DNA from 2 places in the Vreelandella sp. ssv genome. Region 2 is predicted to be linked to the other one. Evidence: predicted binding sites of a transcription regulator. Region 2 holds the regulator's gene; the other holds the start of a gene.

Region 1 (8,652 bases), 840 kb from region 2:
GAGCAGAATATTCACGACAGTTTGGTGCCCGATATCATCATCGCGGTGGATATTTATCTTATCGCCATCGTACTGCTGATCTTTGGCTTAGGCGTCTACAGGCTATTCGTCTCCCGTATTGACCAAGCTGAAGCCAGTAATCTGCGCCACCCGTTTAACGTTGCATCGCTGGATCAGCTTAAAGACAAAATAGCCCGGGTGGTGATTCTAGCGGTGATTATTGAGTTTTTTCGCGCCGTGGTGGATATCCGCTTCGCCACACCGCTGGAGGCCATCTACTTAGCCCTTTCAGTATTGGCCCTGGCGGCCGCGCTTTATTTGATGAGCTTAGGCCACAAAGGCGAGTAAGCAAGCCTGCAATGATTGGCTAAGCTACTGCTCACCGGGTAATAGCAGTCCTTCCACGAGTCGGTTTAACTGTTGCTGGAACTGCCCGCCCGGCGAGGGCGGGTTGGGATCTGAGGTAATCACCACCGTCAGCTCACGCTCGGGAATAACATACAGCGCCTGGCCGCCATAACCACGCCCGTAATAAACCGCTTCCCCTTCTAGCTCTGTGATAAACCAGCCGTAGCCGTATCCATCGCCGGTCCACGGTGATGTGCCACGGGGCTGCCACGACTCTGCCACCCAACCTTCAGGTAGAACACGCTCGTCATTAACCACACCATCATTGCGATACAGTTCGCCTATCTCAATTAACGCCCGCGGCGAAAGCTGCATATCATTGCCGCCAAAATAGATGCCTTGGGGGTCGCGTAGCCAGGGGCGAATGGTGATATTGAGCGGATCACCTAATAAACGCTGGGCAAGGGCATGAGTAGTCTCGCCGCTGGCGTGGGTGAGTGCGGCGGAAAGCAGGTGGCTGGTGCCGGTGGAGTAGAGCATTCGCCCGCCGGGTTCATCGACAAAGGGTCGCGTCAGCGCATCATTGACCCAATTTTTACTGGCCACCCATGCACCGTAGTTGCTGCCTGAAGTACGCTCCAACCCCGCCTGCAGGGCGAGTAGGTGGGCAACGGTAATATCCCTAACTCGCGGATCCATACCGCTAGGTAGGTGCTCGCCAAAGAGCGCTACCATTGGCTGATCAGTCGATTCGATGACGCCTGCCTCAATCGCCGCACCAGTAATCGCCGCCAGCACGGTTTTCGACAGCGACTTAATATTGGCAGGTGACGCCACCCCCGGCCCACCCTGGTGAAGCTCGTGAATAATCTCGCCATCGTAGGCCACTACCACGCTGTGTACGCGTTCAAGCTGGCGGGTTTGCTGGTCTAGCGTCTGGAGTGCATTTGTAGAAGGCTCATTAGCGGCTGAAAAGGCGATAGGAAGCAACGACATAACAGCAAACGAAATAAGCAAAGCAGTAGCGCGCATCGCAACACCTTCGGTATAAGTGGCAAGGGTCCGGGGTTTAGAAGCCAAACAAGTTCCACAACACAAGCCTAGTCACTTTCTATCAGGGAAATGCAACGACATTACGCAAAAGGATAAAAAGCCTGCTAGGATGGGTGTGTTGGGTATTGAGTAAGCAAGCCTTTGATTTCCCTAAAACGCAATAAGCAAGGAGCGCCCTATGCGTAATATTATCTACATTATTGGTCTCATCGTGGTTGTGCTATTCATTCTGTCGATGCTCGGCCTGCGCTAAGCGACATAAATTAGGTTTTTTGAGCTATGTTTTAGAAAAATAGCCTAAAATAATGAACCTAAGCAAAAAACCGCCCGAAGCTCTCGCTTATGGCGGTTTTTTTATGGGCTGCTTTTATGAGCTCTTCTGATCAGCAATGCGTGGCAGCACTAGATGTTAAGCGCAGTCAGCGGCCCCTTGACCAAACATATCGAACATCAACTCACGGCCAAGGCTGGTCAAAACAAAGCGGCCATACTCATTAAAAGAGGCGGCTTCACTGGTTTCCATCACTTGCTGACAGGTAGCCCAGGCAGGTGCTGCCGCGCTGAGCGCCAAAAGTTCACGGCGGGCTAAGCCGCGCTGGGGAAGGGTAATGGTTTCTAACACATGTCCGTTAACGTAGAGCAGTTCAGCGGCAATCGATAAGCATTGGCGAAGGCTACGTTGAACATTTGCAGTAGTCGTAGGCCCATGAGGCGCTTTTAAAGGACGTTCTTTTGTCAGTTCGGGAGGCATTTTATGTTCTCCTGCGGTTAGCACCAAATCGGGCTTGTGCAGCGCATTATAAACCAAGGAGGGTATTAGACCAAGGTCTATAATTAGGCAAAAACCTCCCACTTTCGAACTCATCAACGGTAAGCCAATGTGCTACGCTCGCTGTCACGTATTTTAGCGAGTCAATAAGTCATGCAGATCAGTGTATTCGGAACCGGTTATGTCGGCCTTGTTGCGGGCGCTTGTTTAGCCGATGTGGGGCATCAAGTCACCTGTATGGATGTTAATGCTGAGCGTATCGAACAGCTTAATTCAGGCGACGTGCCGATTTTTGAGCCAGGGCTAAGCACCATTGTTACCCATAACGTAGCAGCAGGGCGTTTACGCTTTACCACCGATGCTGCCCAGGCGGTCGACAATGGCGAGCTATTATTCATCGCCGTAGGAACGCCGCCTGATGAAGATGGCAGTGCCGACCTGCGCTATGTGCTAGAGGTGGCGCGCACCATTGGTCAGCACATGGACAGCTACAAGCTGGTCATTGATAAATCCACCGTGCCGGTGGGCACTGCCGAAAAAGTCCAGGCCGCTATTAGCGAGGTTCTCGAACAGCGCGGTGTAGCACACGCGTTCGACGTTTGCTCAAACCCTGAGTTTATGAAAGAGGGAGCGGCGATTGAAGACTTTACCCGTGGCGCGCGTATTATTGCCGGCACGGAAAGCGAACGGGTAAAAGCGCATATGCAAGAGTGCTATGCCCCCTACAATCGCAACCACGAAAAACTGATGTTTATGAGCGTGCGGGCTGCCGAGCTGACCAAATACGCCGCCAATGCCATGCTCGCCACCAAAATCAGCTTTATGAACGAGATTGCCAATCTTGCTGAACGGCTGGAAGTGGACGTTGAAGATGTGCGTCGTGGCATTGGCAGCGACCCGCGTATTGGCTACCACTTTATCTACCCAGGCTGCGGCTACGGTGGCTCCTGCTTCCCCAAAGATGTACAAGCGTTGGAGCGGGCCGCGCGTCAGTTAGGCTATACGCCGGAACTGCTTAGCGCTGTTGAAGCGGTTAACTTACGCCAAAAGCAGACCCTGTTCACAAAACTGCAAGACAACTTAGGCAATCTAAGCGGTAAAACCATTGCCGTGTGGGGCTTGGCGTTTAAACCTAACACCGATGATATGCGCGAAGCACCTAGCCGCACATTGATGGAAGCACTCTGGCAGGCGGATGCTAAGGTGCAAGCGTTTGACCCAGAAGCCATGGCGGAGTGCCGGCGCATCTATGGCGAGCGCGATGACCTAATGCTGGCAGGCGACCGAATTCAAGCCGTGAAAGGCGCCGATGCCCTGGTGATTTGCACCGAGTGGAAAGAGTTCCGTAGCGTCGACTTCACCTGGCTAGCTGGCCAGTTGGTTGAAAAAGTCGTCATCGATGGGCGTAATTTATACACACCCAGTGCCGTTGAAGAGGCAGGTCTACGTTACATTGGGGTGGGGAGAAAGAGTAATTAGAATATAGCGTTACTGACAATATCTTATTAACGCTTTATACGTGAATTACGGATCGTTACTCTGAATTACGTCTTAATACGAAAAAAATAGTTAAATATTCAAGTTATAGTTCACTTAGTTGTTATATTAAGGTAGTTGTATTAGAAGTAGTGCTAAGCATCGCTCCATTAATAAGCAGTAATAGAAAGCATCAGGCGTAGCAACACGTATTTAAAAAAGGCATTGGTTTTATGGCTTCCATCTCATCACTTGGTATTGGTTCTGGCCTAGATCTCAACGGGCTATTGGATCAGTTACAAGACGCCGAACGCGGTAAACTTGAGCCGATTGCACAACAGGTCCAGTCTGAAAATGCGCAAATATCAGCCTACGGACAGTTGAAGAGCGCGCTTTCCCAATTTCAGAGTTCTGCTGAAGCACTCAACGAAGTGTCTTCATTTGAGAGCCTGACAACCAACGTTGAGGGCAGTGCTGTTAGCGCTGTTAGCAGCAATGAGGCGCAGCCTGGTCAGTACGAAGTGCAGGTTGACCGTTTAGCGACAGCAGGTAGTTTGGTGACTGAGCGCCTGGAAACAGCAGTGGAAAGTATAGTGTCGGGCGAACAGTCTTTGGATTTTACTATCGCTGATGGAAACCTGACGACTATTACTATCCCTGATGGCAGCTCTCTTAAAGATATGCGTGACGCCATCAATGAGCAGAGTGATGGTCGTCTTAATGCCTCGATTATTGATGACGGTGAAGGATATCGTCTTGCTGTAAATGCTACCGATACGGGTGCAGACGCGAGTATCGAAAGCACCAATTTTTCAAACATTCTAGCGGGTGATGCACAAACCTCCGACGTGCAGGTAGTTCAAACGGGCCAGGATGCTGAATTTAACGTCAATGGAATCGATATTGTTAGCCCCACTAATCAAGTGGAAGGTGCTATTCAAGGTGTTACCCTAAATTTAACTGAGGCTGGTGCGACGAGCACAGTGAGTGTTGAGCAGGATAACGAGGCGATGCGAGAGAAAGTCTCTGCATTTGTTGACGACTTCAACACCCTCAAAGATACCATTACTAGTTTAACAGCCTACGATCCAGAGACGGGGCAAGCGGGTGGGTTGAACGCCGATGCGACGACTCGCGCTGTTGAAAGGGAACTGCGTCAAACAATCAGCAGTGTTGTCGGTGGGGATGGCTTTAATGTTTTATCTGATATAGGTATCTCTCTCCAAGTGGATGGCAAGCTAGTTATTGATGAAGATAAATTAGATAGTATTGTTACAAATCAGCCAGATAAAATCGCGAGTTTTTTCGCAGGGAATAGCGAAGAGGGCGGCATGGCAGGTCAAATTACCGCGTCACTTGAGAGCCTTGTCGGGTCAGACGGTCGTCTTGAAAACGCTATCAGTGCATCTGAAAGGCGCGTTGATTCGTTAGAAGACCGTTTCACTACCACTGAAAGCCGTATTGAACAAACCGTAGAGCGTTATCGAACCCAGTTCCAAGCAATGGACGGTATGGTGGCACAAATGAATCAAACCAGCGCCTACTTAACCCAGCAGTTTGCAGCACTGGGACAGCAAAACCAAAGTTAAATAGATAAAAAGCTAAATTAGCTTCATGTGAAATGCCTGGCACAATGTGCTGGGCATTTTTTTGGAATAGCCTAAAAAGTCATAGCCGCTAAAGTTTTCCCCTCCACAGCCGATAATTCCCATAGATACCTTTATCTACTACTTATAAGGAACTGAGTCATGGCTTCGATAACTGCACTTGGTGTGGGTTCTGGTCTGGATCTCTCTGGCTTGGTGGATCAGCTTAAAGCGGCCGAACGCCAAAAGCTTGTACCTATTCTAGAGCAGCAAAGTGCTCAGAAAACCAAAATATCTGCTTATGGGCGCCTAGAATCAGCGATGGATAGGGTGCAAGCCTCTATTGCTGCGCTGAATGAGGCCTCTACGTTTAAGCAGCAAAAAAGCACCGTGACGGGCGATGGCGTATTGGCGACCGCAGGCGAAACCGCGAATGCCGGGCGCTATGAAGTGACCGTTACCCAATTGGCACGCGCAGGCAGCGCTGCTTCTAATAGCGTGGCGCTAGACCAAGAACTAACAGCAGCCGATGCAACGCTGACGCTTAACTTCGGTGCTGGCGCTACGCAAACAAGCTACGACGTTGCTATTTCAGCAGGTAGCACACTGGCTGATGTTCGTGACCAAATCAACGCGGATAAAGAGGCTGGTGTCACTGCTTCTATCGTAAATGATGGCACCGGGTACCGCTTAGCGCTGAGCTCAAAAGAGACGGGCCAAGATGCTTCACTGGAGAGTTTCTCAGGCTTGGCATCGCTGACCATGGATGCAGCCACCCAACGTTCAGGTCAAGACGCCGAGCTGAATGTCAATGGCATTGCTATCACCAGTAAAACCAACCGCGTTGAAGAGGCCATCCAAGGCGTAACGCTTGACCTCACGGCGGTGTCTGGTGATCCCGTTACGCTGTTGATTGAGCGTGATGAAGGGGCGCTGAGAGAGGCGATTGATAATTTTGTAAGCAACTACAACGAAATGAAATCCACCGTTGATCGAATGACGGCATACAACGGTGAAGGCGAAACATCAGGCGAATTAGTGGGCGACCGAACTGTTCGTACGATTGAAGACCGCCTGCGCCGGGATATAACAGACACCCTCGGCACCGGCGATCTTTCACGTCTTTCACAACTGGGCATCGCCATTGATGAAAAGGGGCGATTAAAGGTCGATGAGGATAAGTTGGACGATGCAGTCGCCAACAACCCCGAGGGGCTATCTGCCTTCTTTGCGGGCGAAACCGAAGAAGGTGGCTTTGCAGGGCGCTTAAACGCCACGCTTGAAGCCATCACTGCAGAAGATGGCATTATTCAAAGCTCGGTGAATAGTGCGGAGCAGCGAGTTGACAGCCTGGATGTGCGTAAGCTGCGTATGGAAGCAAGTATTGAGCGAAGCACTGAGCGTTACCGCAAGCAGTTTGGGCAACTGGATGGCTTGATCGCGCAAATGAACTCTATGAGTAGCTACCTCTCCCAGCAGTTCAGCGTGCTGAGTAATATGCAGAATAATAATTAAAATGCTTTACAGTAATTTACATAAAAAAGAGTAATTTTTTCTAAAGAAATCGGTGGGCCTGCCGTTAATTATAATAACGGCGACGCAAGCGCCGCTAAGCAGGCCACATGGCCAGTTAAATTTCGAGGAGCACTCACATGTCTGTAATCAACACTAACATTACTGCCCTGATTGGCCAGAACAACCTGTCCAACTCACAGGCCATGCTAGCTAAAGCGCAAGAGCGTCTATCATCTGGCCTGCGCATTAACAGCGCGTCAGACGATGCTGCTGGCCAAGCCATTGCCAACAAAATGACTGCCCAGATCAAAGGCATGGATCAAGCTAGTCGTAACGCTAGCGACGGTATCTCTTTGGTTCAGACCATGGAAGGTGGCCTTGACCAAATCAACGACAACCTACAGCGTATTCGTGAGCTAGCGGTACAAGGTGCCAACGACACCAATGCTGCAGAAGATCGTGATGCCATCGTAACCGAGATTAACGAGCGGTTAGCTGAAATTGATCGTGTGGCTGAAAGTAACAACTTCAACGGCACAAGCCTGCTAAATGCTAGCGGTAGTCTGAGTATTCAGGTGGGCTCCAATACTACTGACCAAGATGTTATTGCTGTAAAAACCGTTGATGCGACTGGCGCAGGTCTGGCACTAGACGGAGCTAGCGGTGGTGTAGTTACTGCTGGTGCTGACAGTTTAGTGTTTGCTGCTGTGAGTGGTAGCGAACATACTAGCTTCCAAAGCCTAGTTGATGCGGTTGATACTGCAACTGAAACGCTAGATACCAATCGCGCAACTCTAGGTGCTACGCTTAACCGCTTTGATTCGGTAATCGATAATCTGGCGACCACGTCTACGAACCTTTCTGAAGCCCGTTCGCGTATCGAAGATGCCGACTACGCGGTGGAAGTGTCTAACATGACGCGCGCTAACATTCTCCAGCAGGCTGGCACTTCCATGCTGGCACAGGCTAACCAGACGCCGCAGTCTGTACTGTCTCTGTTGGGCTAATACCTTAGTTGGTAATATGTTGAAAGAAAGTAATAACGGGGCCAATAGGCCCCGTTTTTTTGCTTGCTTCAACACCTGAGCGGTACTGATTGCTAGAACATCTACTTAAATACATGCGCATTCGCGCCTTTGCCCACAGCTCTGCCAAGGTAAGCTAGGTACATTGCCACTTCTCTGTGTGAGCCGCTTCATGGTTAAGAACTCTTCTTCATCTGCTACTCAAAAACGCAAACCCCGAATATTATGGGCTAACCCATTCTGCTTGCTAGATTCCTCTAGCGGGGCCAGCATGACTGTGCGGCAAATGTTATTGCAGTTGGTAGCTCATGGCTATGATGTCAAAGTGCTTGGTGCGACCGTATTCGATAACCCAAAGGGAATGAGAGAACTAAAAGAGCAATTTCAAGACCTTAGTGCCCACCTGCACCAATTGATCGAAGCCCAGGACGGCCCACTAACCCACCAATTGGTGGTCAGTTATAGCCACAACCGTAACCACTTTACGACTCATGAAGAAGGGCTTTGGTACAATCAGTACCTCTATATGCTGGATTCATTTAAGCCTGATATTGTGTGGTTTTACGGCGGCCAAACCCTAGATATGTTAATTGCCGACGAGGCACGTGATCGAGGTCTTCAGGTCGCCTTCTACTTGGCTAATGGCAGCTACAAAGCACCACGCTGGTGCCGTGATGTGAATCTGATTCTAACTGACAGCCAGGCAACGGCGGATATGTACCGTAAAACGGTAGGATATGCGGCTAAGCCAGTGGGCAAGTTCATTGCTTCAGAAAGCTTTGTCGCGGAGGAGCATGAACGTCAACGCCTATTATTTGTTAACCCTAGTTGGCAAAAAGGCGCGAGCATATTTGTGCAGCTAGCCGAAAAGCTGGAGCGA
Region 2 (8,652 bases):
GGCTGCGCCAACTGCTATGGAATGTCGGCTTTAGCAGCGAGCTCGCTGATGAGCTGCTGGCGGGATTACCTGAGCCATTAATCGCAGTAGGTGGTGATAACGGCGCGCCGCTGCAGTGGCTGCGCCAGCAGTTAATGGATCGCCTCTGTGTGCTAAGTGATGAGCCAAGCTTTTTCGACCAAACCGGGATTGTTGCCCTGGTAGGACCAACGGGGGTAGGGAAAACCACCACCACCGCTAAGCTGGCCGCGCGTTTTGTCATGCGACATGGCACCCGCCCAGTGGCGCTGGTGACGACTGACAGTTTCCGGATTGGTGCCCATGAGCAGCTACGCATCTATGCGCGTTTGCTGGACACGCCCATGTATGCACTGGATGCCGAACAGCCCATTGACGACCTGCTAGGTCGCCTGCAGGGCAAGCAGTGGGTGATTATCGACACCGTGGGCATGAGCCAGCGTGACCAGCGCGTCATCGAGCAGATTGCCCACCTTCAGGGCGGACGCTCACGGGTGCGCCTAGTGCTACTGCTCAATGCTGCCAGTCAGCCGGAAACCCTCGAAGAGGTCGTATTGCGTTATCGCCAGGCCGCCCGAGCGGTAGGCGCAGAGTTAGATGACTGCATTATTACCAAGCAGGATGAGGCAGGCCGCCTAGCACCGGTACTCGACATTGTCATGCGTCATGGAATGCGCGTGCTGTTTGGTTCCAACGGTCAGCAGGTGCCTGAAGATATGGCGATTGCTGCTCCCGACGTCCTCGTTGATCAAGCGCTCAACACGGCAACGCCGCAGCGCGAACGAGCGCACAGTGCTGACACCCCAATGGGAATGCCACGCTGGTCTCGGGATGTTCTCGGGCAAGGGCGTCGCTTGTCGTCGTTGCTGGCGCGGCTGCGCCAACGCGTTACGGGATTTGCGGAATTAGAAGCAACCTGGGATTTAGCGTCACTACCGGGTCGTCTCCAAGAAGAGCGTTTAGATGCCCTATTGGCCCATTACCCAGCCGCCAATACAACGTTGGGAATGGCATGGTCAGCTCGGCGCAATGAGCGCGGCTGCGACTGGGCGATGCCCGATATTGGGTTAGACACAGAGGGCGCTTGGCTGGCGCTACCCTGGCTGCAGCATCGCCACGCGGCTGGGTGGCAGCCGCGCCTAGCCGCGCTGACGGAAGCAAGCGGTGTCGCGGTACATTTATTGCCACGCTTACCCGAGCCTGATGCGCTGGCGTGGCTAGAAGCCGAGCATTTGACCTGGATCAGCCAAGTGTCCCCTAGTCATCGCGTACGCTTTCACCACGAGCGCCAGACCATTCGCCAATTATTTAATGACAGTGTGCTGACGCACCATGTGGGCTTACGTTTTCGAGGACAGCCCGTGCAGCTTTGGACCGCTTACGCCGAAGTAGAGGACGCCTCCGGCCTTTCTCTGCTCGCCTGGTGTGGGGAAATTCGCGACCCTGAAAGTGCCAAAGTCGTGGCGCGGCGTTATTGGCTTACCCCGGCACGGCTGGGAGCAGAGGTGCTCTCGCTACTGATAACGCAACTGCAGAGCGACGGTTTAGCAGCGTTGACGCGCCGCGCGTGGCAGCAGTTAAAAGAGGCCGATAGCGGTGATGTAAACGCCGAAGTACGCCTGTTAATGGCCAGCGGTATGGCATCGGTCGCGGGGCATCTCGATGTCGCTGATGATGAGGGAGCGCAGACACTGCGCGGCGACTTGCTCAACCTGACGGGCACGAGCCGACGCCGTCGCGATACCGGTATGCTTGATGCGCTGGTCTATGCATTTATGGCGCGGGATGCGATTCGCCAAATGAGCAGTATTAGTCGCGAGGGCGTGGCGTGAGCGAACAAGATCAAGCCTCGGGACTGCGCAAGTGGGCCAACCTGCAGCGACAACAGCAGCAGGCTGAGGGAGCTGTTGATGTTGCGGCGGCAGAGCATGTGTCTGAACCTGAACAGATTGCTTCTCTTTTAACGCCGACCGCAGCAATGGCCGAAGAACCAGCAGCGATGGCGCCGCCCCAGCCTAAAATTCCGCTGATTGTGGTCGGATTGCCGGGTAGTGGTGCAGCCCAGGTGAATAAGGTTAAAGCCCGCTTGGGGCAATGGTCTACGCTAGGTCGAAGCTGGGCCGGTGATCCTGATGACTGGGACATACATATCGCCATGGCAGAAACGTCTGACCTGGCTCAGTTGTGTGATCAATACAGCCGTTGGGCACTTTGGATCAGCAGCGATGCCGATGCCTTTGCCGCTATGTACCGGACATTACGTCAGCTAAATGAACGGGGTGGGCCGCGCCGTTTACTGGCGCTTCACGAGCCACATTTGCCGCGCCAGGGGTTGCTTGATAACTTGCGTGGAGCCGCCGAGTACTACTTAAATATGGAACTACTGGTACTTGCACGATGAGTGACCTCCGCCGAGGAGACCAAGCATGCTAAGCTGGTTATCAAGAGGAGTGAAGGTGCAGATTGCGTTACTACTAATCGGACTGCTACTGACAGGGTTAGCGGCGAGTGCTCAGGCGGCAAGCGGTAGTTGGAGTACCCAGATCCCCGGGCTGATGGTGGCGATGAGTGATCGGACAAGTGCTAGTCAAACCGCTGCCCCTCCCGCCGTTGCTACTCTTAGATCAGGACAGCTTGAGCGTATTCAGTGGCAGTTTCAATATCCCCCCGATGCGCTGTTAAACGCCTGGTTATGCCATCCTGAGCAGTGCGTTGCGTTAACGGGTATGCGTGGCTCAACCACCGCACTGGCGGGGCGAGCGGCAGATGCGCCATTGCATTTTCGCTTTGCCTTACGCCCCGGCCAGCGGCCGGTTCGTGTGCAGGGGCTGCAAATGATTGTGAACTATCAGTGAAGGCTGTATAGCCGCGAGGCGAGAGGATGTACACAGCACAAGGCAGAATCAAACAGAGTGAGCTGTTGACGCAATACATGCCACTGGTGCGACGTCAGGCCTTGACGCTTCAGGTCCGTTTGCCAGCCAGCATTGAGCTCGATGACCTTGTTCAAGCCGGGATGGTAGGGCTATTAGAAGCGCTCGGTCGCTTTGATGCTACTCAAGGCGCGACGTTTGCGACCTTTGCCAGCCAGCGTATTCGTGGTGCGATGATGGACGAGTTGCGCACTCGAGACTGGCTGCCCCGCAGCGTTCGCCGCTCAGCACGAGCGGTAGATAGCGCCGTTCGTCAATTAGAACAACAGCTGGGTCGAGCACCGGAAGAGAGCGAAATTGCCCACCATCTTGAGATGCCGTTGAGTGAATATCAGCAGCTTCTCAATGACACTAATAGCGGTCAACTGCTGCCCTTTGAAGAGCTGGTGGCCGATGGCGGTGAGCCGGTGAGTAACGAGCTGAGTCATTCACCGTTTGAACAGTTGCTAGATGGCCAGCAGCGGCAAACCTTGATTGACGCAATAGAAGCGCTGCCCGAGCGTGAAAAGTTGTTAATGGCGCTCTATTACCAGGAAGAGCTCAACCTCAAGGAAGTAGGGGCTGTGTTGGGTGTAACGGAATCACGCGTTTCTCAACTGCATAGCCAAGCCGTGAGTCGTTTACGCGCGCGTTTACACGACTCCGCATAACACCTCTTGTTTACTCACTTGTGACCGGCAAGGAGCCGTGGATGAATCCTTCGACGTTAATAGGCATATTTGCCAGCATACTGCTGCTGGTGAGCGTGCTGTTTTTTACCGCAGAGTCCCCCGAAAGCTTCATCAATTTACCGGGGCTGGCCATTGTGGTGACCGGTACATTGGCGGCGACCTTTATCAGTTATCCGCTAAAAGAAGTGCTCCGTGTCGTACGTTTGGTGGGCTTGGTGTTCCGGCGTGAAAATACCTATATGCGTGACGATATCCGCGAACTGGTGGATATGTCGCGACTCTGGTTTAAAGGGGATGTGCGCGCGGTCGAGCGTGAGCTGGAGCATACGCGCAATCCTTTTTTACGCACCGGCATCCAGTTGGTGATTGCCAACACTAAAGAGGATGAGATTTTTGACATGCTGCGCTGGCGCATTGCCCGCCTAAAAGCACGTGAGCATGCCGAAGCACAAATATTTCGTACCATGGCCACCTATGCCCCCGCGTTTGGCATGATCGGTACCTTGGTGGGACTGGTGAATATGCTGGAGGTGATGGATGCTGGCGATCTGCAGGTGATCGGCCCCCGCATGGCGGTGGCACTGCTGACCACCTTTTATGGCATTTTACTCGCTAACTTAGTGTTTAAGCCGATTGCAGTGAAACTAGAGCGGCGTACCGAAGAGCGGTTGATTACCATGAACATGGTGCTGGAAGGTATTTCACTGATTACCAAACGTCGTTTGCCCTCGTTTATTGAAGAAACCCTTAACTCTTTTGTGGCTAATTACCACGATGAAATTCGTGATAATAGTGTCAAGCCAAGACCTGACTCGTCGGTGAGCTCGGCGGCTAAAGGATAGCCACCATGTTAGACCGTGATACACGCCATGCACTGGAAATGACACCATCGCCAGGCGATGGTGATGAGGGTTGGCTAACCAGCTATCTTGATGTGCTGACGCTGCTCATCACGCTTTTCGTGCTACTGCTTTCGATGACGCCCCCGGGTGGCGGTGAAGCCGCTGATACTGCTTTCATGCGTTCAGCTAGCGCTGTATCATCGTTGCCGCTAGCGTCTCTGGCCACCGGTATTAAGCCCCGCCACGAAGGATTGCAGCCGCAGTTTGCTGGGCTCAATATTCCTGGTGTAAGCGTATCGCAAGGCCGCGAAGGCGTTACGCTGAGAATTGATACCAGCTTGTTATTTCCCAGCGGCCAAGCAGTGTTGACCACTCAGGGGCGTAGCGTTATCGAACGTCTTATGGATGTGCTCAACGGTTTTGACGGGCAAATTTCGGTAGAAGGCCATACCGATAGCGTACCCATTTCGACAGCCCGCTTCCCCTCTAACTGGGAGCTTTCATCAGCGCGGGCGATCGCCGTTGTACGGCATTTAGAGCGCCAAGGGTTCAATATTTCTCGTATGCGGGCTGTCGGCTATGCTGATACCCAACCCATGGAACCGAACGCAACCGCAGATGGCCGAGCGGCCAACCGGCGCGTAGAGCTGTTGCTCAGGCAGCAGGTCGAAGGGTGAATAGATTCTTGAGGCCACGCCTGTGTCCATGTACCGCCCGCTATTGCAGTCGTTTGGTGCTTTGTTGGTATTAGATGTTGATTGCCGACGTATTCAAGCTACCAGCACAAACTTCACCCGCTTGACCGGTATAGAATGCCCTGAAAACGGGAAGTTAAGTCTTGCCTGCGTGTTGGGAAAACGTCTTAGCCAGCGAGTGCGTCGTGAGCTTCAGGGGCAGCAGCGCCTGCCCGGGCCGTTGGCGTTTATTCGACCTAAACACAGCAGCGTACGTTTTCAACTGCATGCTTACCGAGAAGATAAGCAAGTCATTGTTGAGATTGAGCCACTTAACCCTCTTGGAAAACGCCGTCTACTGGGGACGGTGAACGAGCGGTTGATGCATTTGGCTGAATCGACTCATCAAGAGGAACTGCTCGACTCCCTAGTCAATGCCATTCAACAGCTCACCGGTCATGACCGTGTCAGCGTGTGCCATTTCGATAGCGATTGGCATGGCTTGATGGTCGCTGAAGCGCTGGGAGAGCAGTTGCCTTCGCTACTGGGTCAGCGTTTTCCCGCCAGTGACTTCCCTAGCGTTTTGCGGCAAAGCTATGAAAATCACCCCGTGCGGTTGATTGAAGATGCAAATGCCTCCCCTGAAACGCTAAAGCCCGCTTGCGCTGCCACACGCTTGCGCGGCAGTTTTTTACGTGCCCCTGCCCCAGAAAGGCAGCGCTATTTACAGCGCATGGGAGTACGTGGCTCGCTCAGTTTAGCCATGCAAGGGGACACTGGCCTGTGGGGCTTAGTGTTTTGCCACTCGGCAATTCCGCATTCGGTTGATCCCTCGGTGCGCGATGCTGTTCGCACCTTAGTGCAAATGGCCACGCAGCGCATGCTGCTACTGCGGGCGCGTCAAGAGGCGCGCTACTTACAGCGCGTACAGGATAGCCTTGTACTGAGTGCCCGAGCGCGCAGTGAACCGCATAGCCCCCAGCAGCTACTCCATGAGCAGGCGGCCACTTGGATGAAGCTGTTTCGCGCCCATGGCATTGTGCTCTGGGTGAATGGAGGCGCTTATCAAGCAGGCGTGACGCCCTCCCCGGAAGCCATTAGTCAGTTTGTATTACGTATCGAGAGAGCCCATGTACATAGCGGACCTTGGTGCACACGTCAGCTAGGCAAAGAGCCATTAACCTGCTCGTTAGCCATGCCCGACCAGTGCGGCGCCTTGGCCGTCCCGCTGCCAATGAATTCTACCCAGCGCGCATGGTTGATCTTCTTTCGCCCTGAGCAGGTAGAAACGTTGTATTGGGCGATGCAACCTTCAACGAATCCCCAGCAAGCGTCGATAGCGATCCCGTCGGTTGCTTGGTATGAAGAAGTGGTGGGCAAAAGCGAAGCGTGGCAGCGGGTAGAGCGCCTAGCGGCGGTCGATTTGGGTGAAGACCTGACGTTGGCGATTTCAGCCTATGAAATTAGCTCACTGAACATGCACTTGGAACGGGAGCGCAAAGCCCTTGCCGAGGTGAATCAGCGTCTTGAGCAGCTAGCGCATTTCGATCCATTAACCAAAGTGTGGAATCGTTACCGCATCGAAGAAGCGATCAATGCCGAGCTAGTGGCTGCCAAGCGCTACGCGGCTGCCTTTGCCCTGTTGCTATTCGATGTAGATAACTTCAAGCAGATCAACGATGCCCACGGCCATAGCGTTGGTGATGATGTGTTGGTGGCCCTGGCGCACTTGGTGGAGAGCTCGTTGCGTGGCTGTGACCACTTAGGTCGCTGGGGGGGCGAGGAGTTTATTGTACTGGCCACTCATTCAGACGTTGATGCCGCCATTGGTTTAGCCGAGCGGCTGCGCTCGCTGGTAGCAGAGCTGCATATTGCGGGTCTTGAGCAAATGATCACGGTAAGTATCGGTGTTGCCGTTTGGCAGCCAGGCGACAGCTGTAAAACCATTATCTCCCGGGCTGATGACGCTATGTACCGCGCTAAGCATGGCGGGCGCAATCGCGTTGAAATGGCGCCTGAAACCGTGGTGCCGATCTAATCAATCGCGCCTTAGTGAGGTCCATCACCTTCACACTGGGTGAGCATCCGGTTAATCGCTGCGTCGGCGCCTTGCAGGCTAAAGGTCATATACCAAGGCTCACGCTCCTCCTGGTCAAAGCCGAGAAACAGCTGCTCGCCCTGGCGCATGTCGGCCATCAGCGATTCCAAGTCACTTAAGTAAAAGTGAGCATAAAACCCGTCATCGCCGCGCTCGGTAATAAATTCTGCCATGGTGTCGATAACGGGCTGCTCATCAATCCTCAGCCGGGCGGGCACTAGGTTGACCGCACGGCTCTCACTTTGCTGCTGCTCAAGGGTCACCCGCATCTCCAGCCAGGGTAAGTCGCAAACGCCCGCGGTGGCGTTCAAGCTCAGCGTAGCATCCGAATAGCTGTAGGTTTCTACCGCCCGATAGTGGCGTTCGCTCCCCAGCGAGAGCGTCATTGACTGCCAATGGTCGTGGCTGGTCACGTCCTTGGTATTAAATGTGGCGGCACGAGTGTCGGGCGTCACTATCATTAGTGAAACGGCCATTGCCACCGCAGCTAACCGAGGAGCTAACATAGCGACTAACGTGGGTAAGCGGAAACGCGGGGTATCAGTAGCAGTCATGATCGGTGGGCCATTTAACTAAAAGGGTCAGTCTATAGCGTGTTTGGAAGTGTCAAAAGAGTAACGCGCTGATTTTTCTATATATGGTAGAAAAGAGCAAAAAAAGCGCCCCATATAGTGGAAAGTCAAGTCTATACTTCATTCCGATGCCACGTATAATCGCCCCATTTAAGCGCTATATTCACCCCGTTGTGAAGGAGTTTTGCGATATGAGCACCGCTGCTAAGGCTATGAAGACCTCTAACGATGTCCCGATGCAGGCCCCTTCGCGGGAGATCTGGGATGCCAAATATCGTCTCAAGGATCGTCATAGCCAGCCCGTCGATCAGGACGTTGGTGCCACGTTTGAACGGGTTGCTCGTGCCCTAGCAGCGGTAGAAGGTGACAAAGCGGAAGAGTGGCTGCCGAAATTTCGCTGGGCGCTGGAAAATGGCGCCATCCCGGCTGGTCGTATTCTTTCCAACGCGGGCGCTGAGGCGTATAAGCCAGCGGTGAGCCTGATTAACTGCACCGTCTCGCGCACGATTCGCGACTCCATGCGCGATATTCTCGACTCGGTGGTCGATGCGGGCATGACGCTGAAATCCGGCGCAGGTATTGGTTACGACTTTTCGACGCTGCGTCATAAAGGCGCGTTTGTATTCGGCGCTGGCGCGGGCACTAACGGCCCGCTGGCGTTTATGGATATCTACGACAAGATGTGTTTCACCGTGGCATCTGCCGGTGGCCGCCGTGGCGCCCAAATGGGCACCTTCGATGTGGGCCACCCGGATGTACGCGAGTTTATCCAGGCCAAGCGCGAAGCAGGTCGCTTGCGTCAGTTCAACCTATCGCTGTTGATCACCGATGAGTTTATGGAGGC

The links. Region 2 encodes FliA, which starts transcription of late flagellar genes. Its sites were predicted from a motif close to CTAAAGTTNNNNNNNNNNCNGCCGATA; they were not measured.
Region 1: a site for FliA is predicted at 3,747-3,773, ahead of fliD (flagellar filament capping protein FliD). Genes of this name have one in related genera too.

What each region holds. Positions count from the first base shown of each region.
Region 1 is NZ_CM182545.1:3,552,856-3,561,507, reverse strand. Features, by position in the region: gene AC5TBW_RS16220 (YqhA family protein) at 1-348, shown strand, start outside; gene AC5TBW_RS16215 (serine hydrolase domain-containing protein) at 373-1,380, opposite strand; gene AC5TBW_RS16210 (hypothetical protein) at 1,811-2,152, opposite strand; gene AC5TBW_RS16205 (UDP-glucose dehydrogenase family protein) at 2,324-3,649, shown strand; gene fliD (flagellar filament capping protein FliD) at 3,880-5,235, shown strand; gene fliD (flagellar filament capping protein FliD) at 5,395-6,747, shown strand; gene AC5TBW_RS16190 (flagellin N-terminal helical domain-containing protein) at 6,885-7,754, shown strand; gene AC5TBW_RS16185 (glycosyltransferase) at 8,044-8,652, shown strand, end outside.
Region 2 is NZ_CM182545.1:110,151-118,802, forward strand. Features, by position in the region: gene flhF (flagellar biosynthesis GTPase FlhF) at 1-1,850, shown strand, start outside; gene AC5TBW_RS00515 (hypothetical protein) at 1,847-2,419, shown strand; gene AC5TBW_RS00520 (flagellar protein FlhE) at 2,445-2,873, shown strand; gene AC5TBW_RS00525 (RNA polymerase sigma factor FliA) at 2,900-3,601, shown strand; gene AC5TBW_RS00530 (motility protein A) at 3,643-4,464, shown strand; gene AC5TBW_RS00535 (OmpA/MotB family protein) at 4,470-5,141, shown strand; gene AC5TBW_RS00540 (sensor domain-containing diguanylate cyclase) at 5,170-7,176, shown strand; gene AC5TBW_RS00545 (hypothetical protein) at 7,188-7,790, opposite strand; gene AC5TBW_RS00550 (adenosylcobalamin-dependent ribonucleoside-diphosphate reductase) at 8,000-8,652, shown strand, end outside.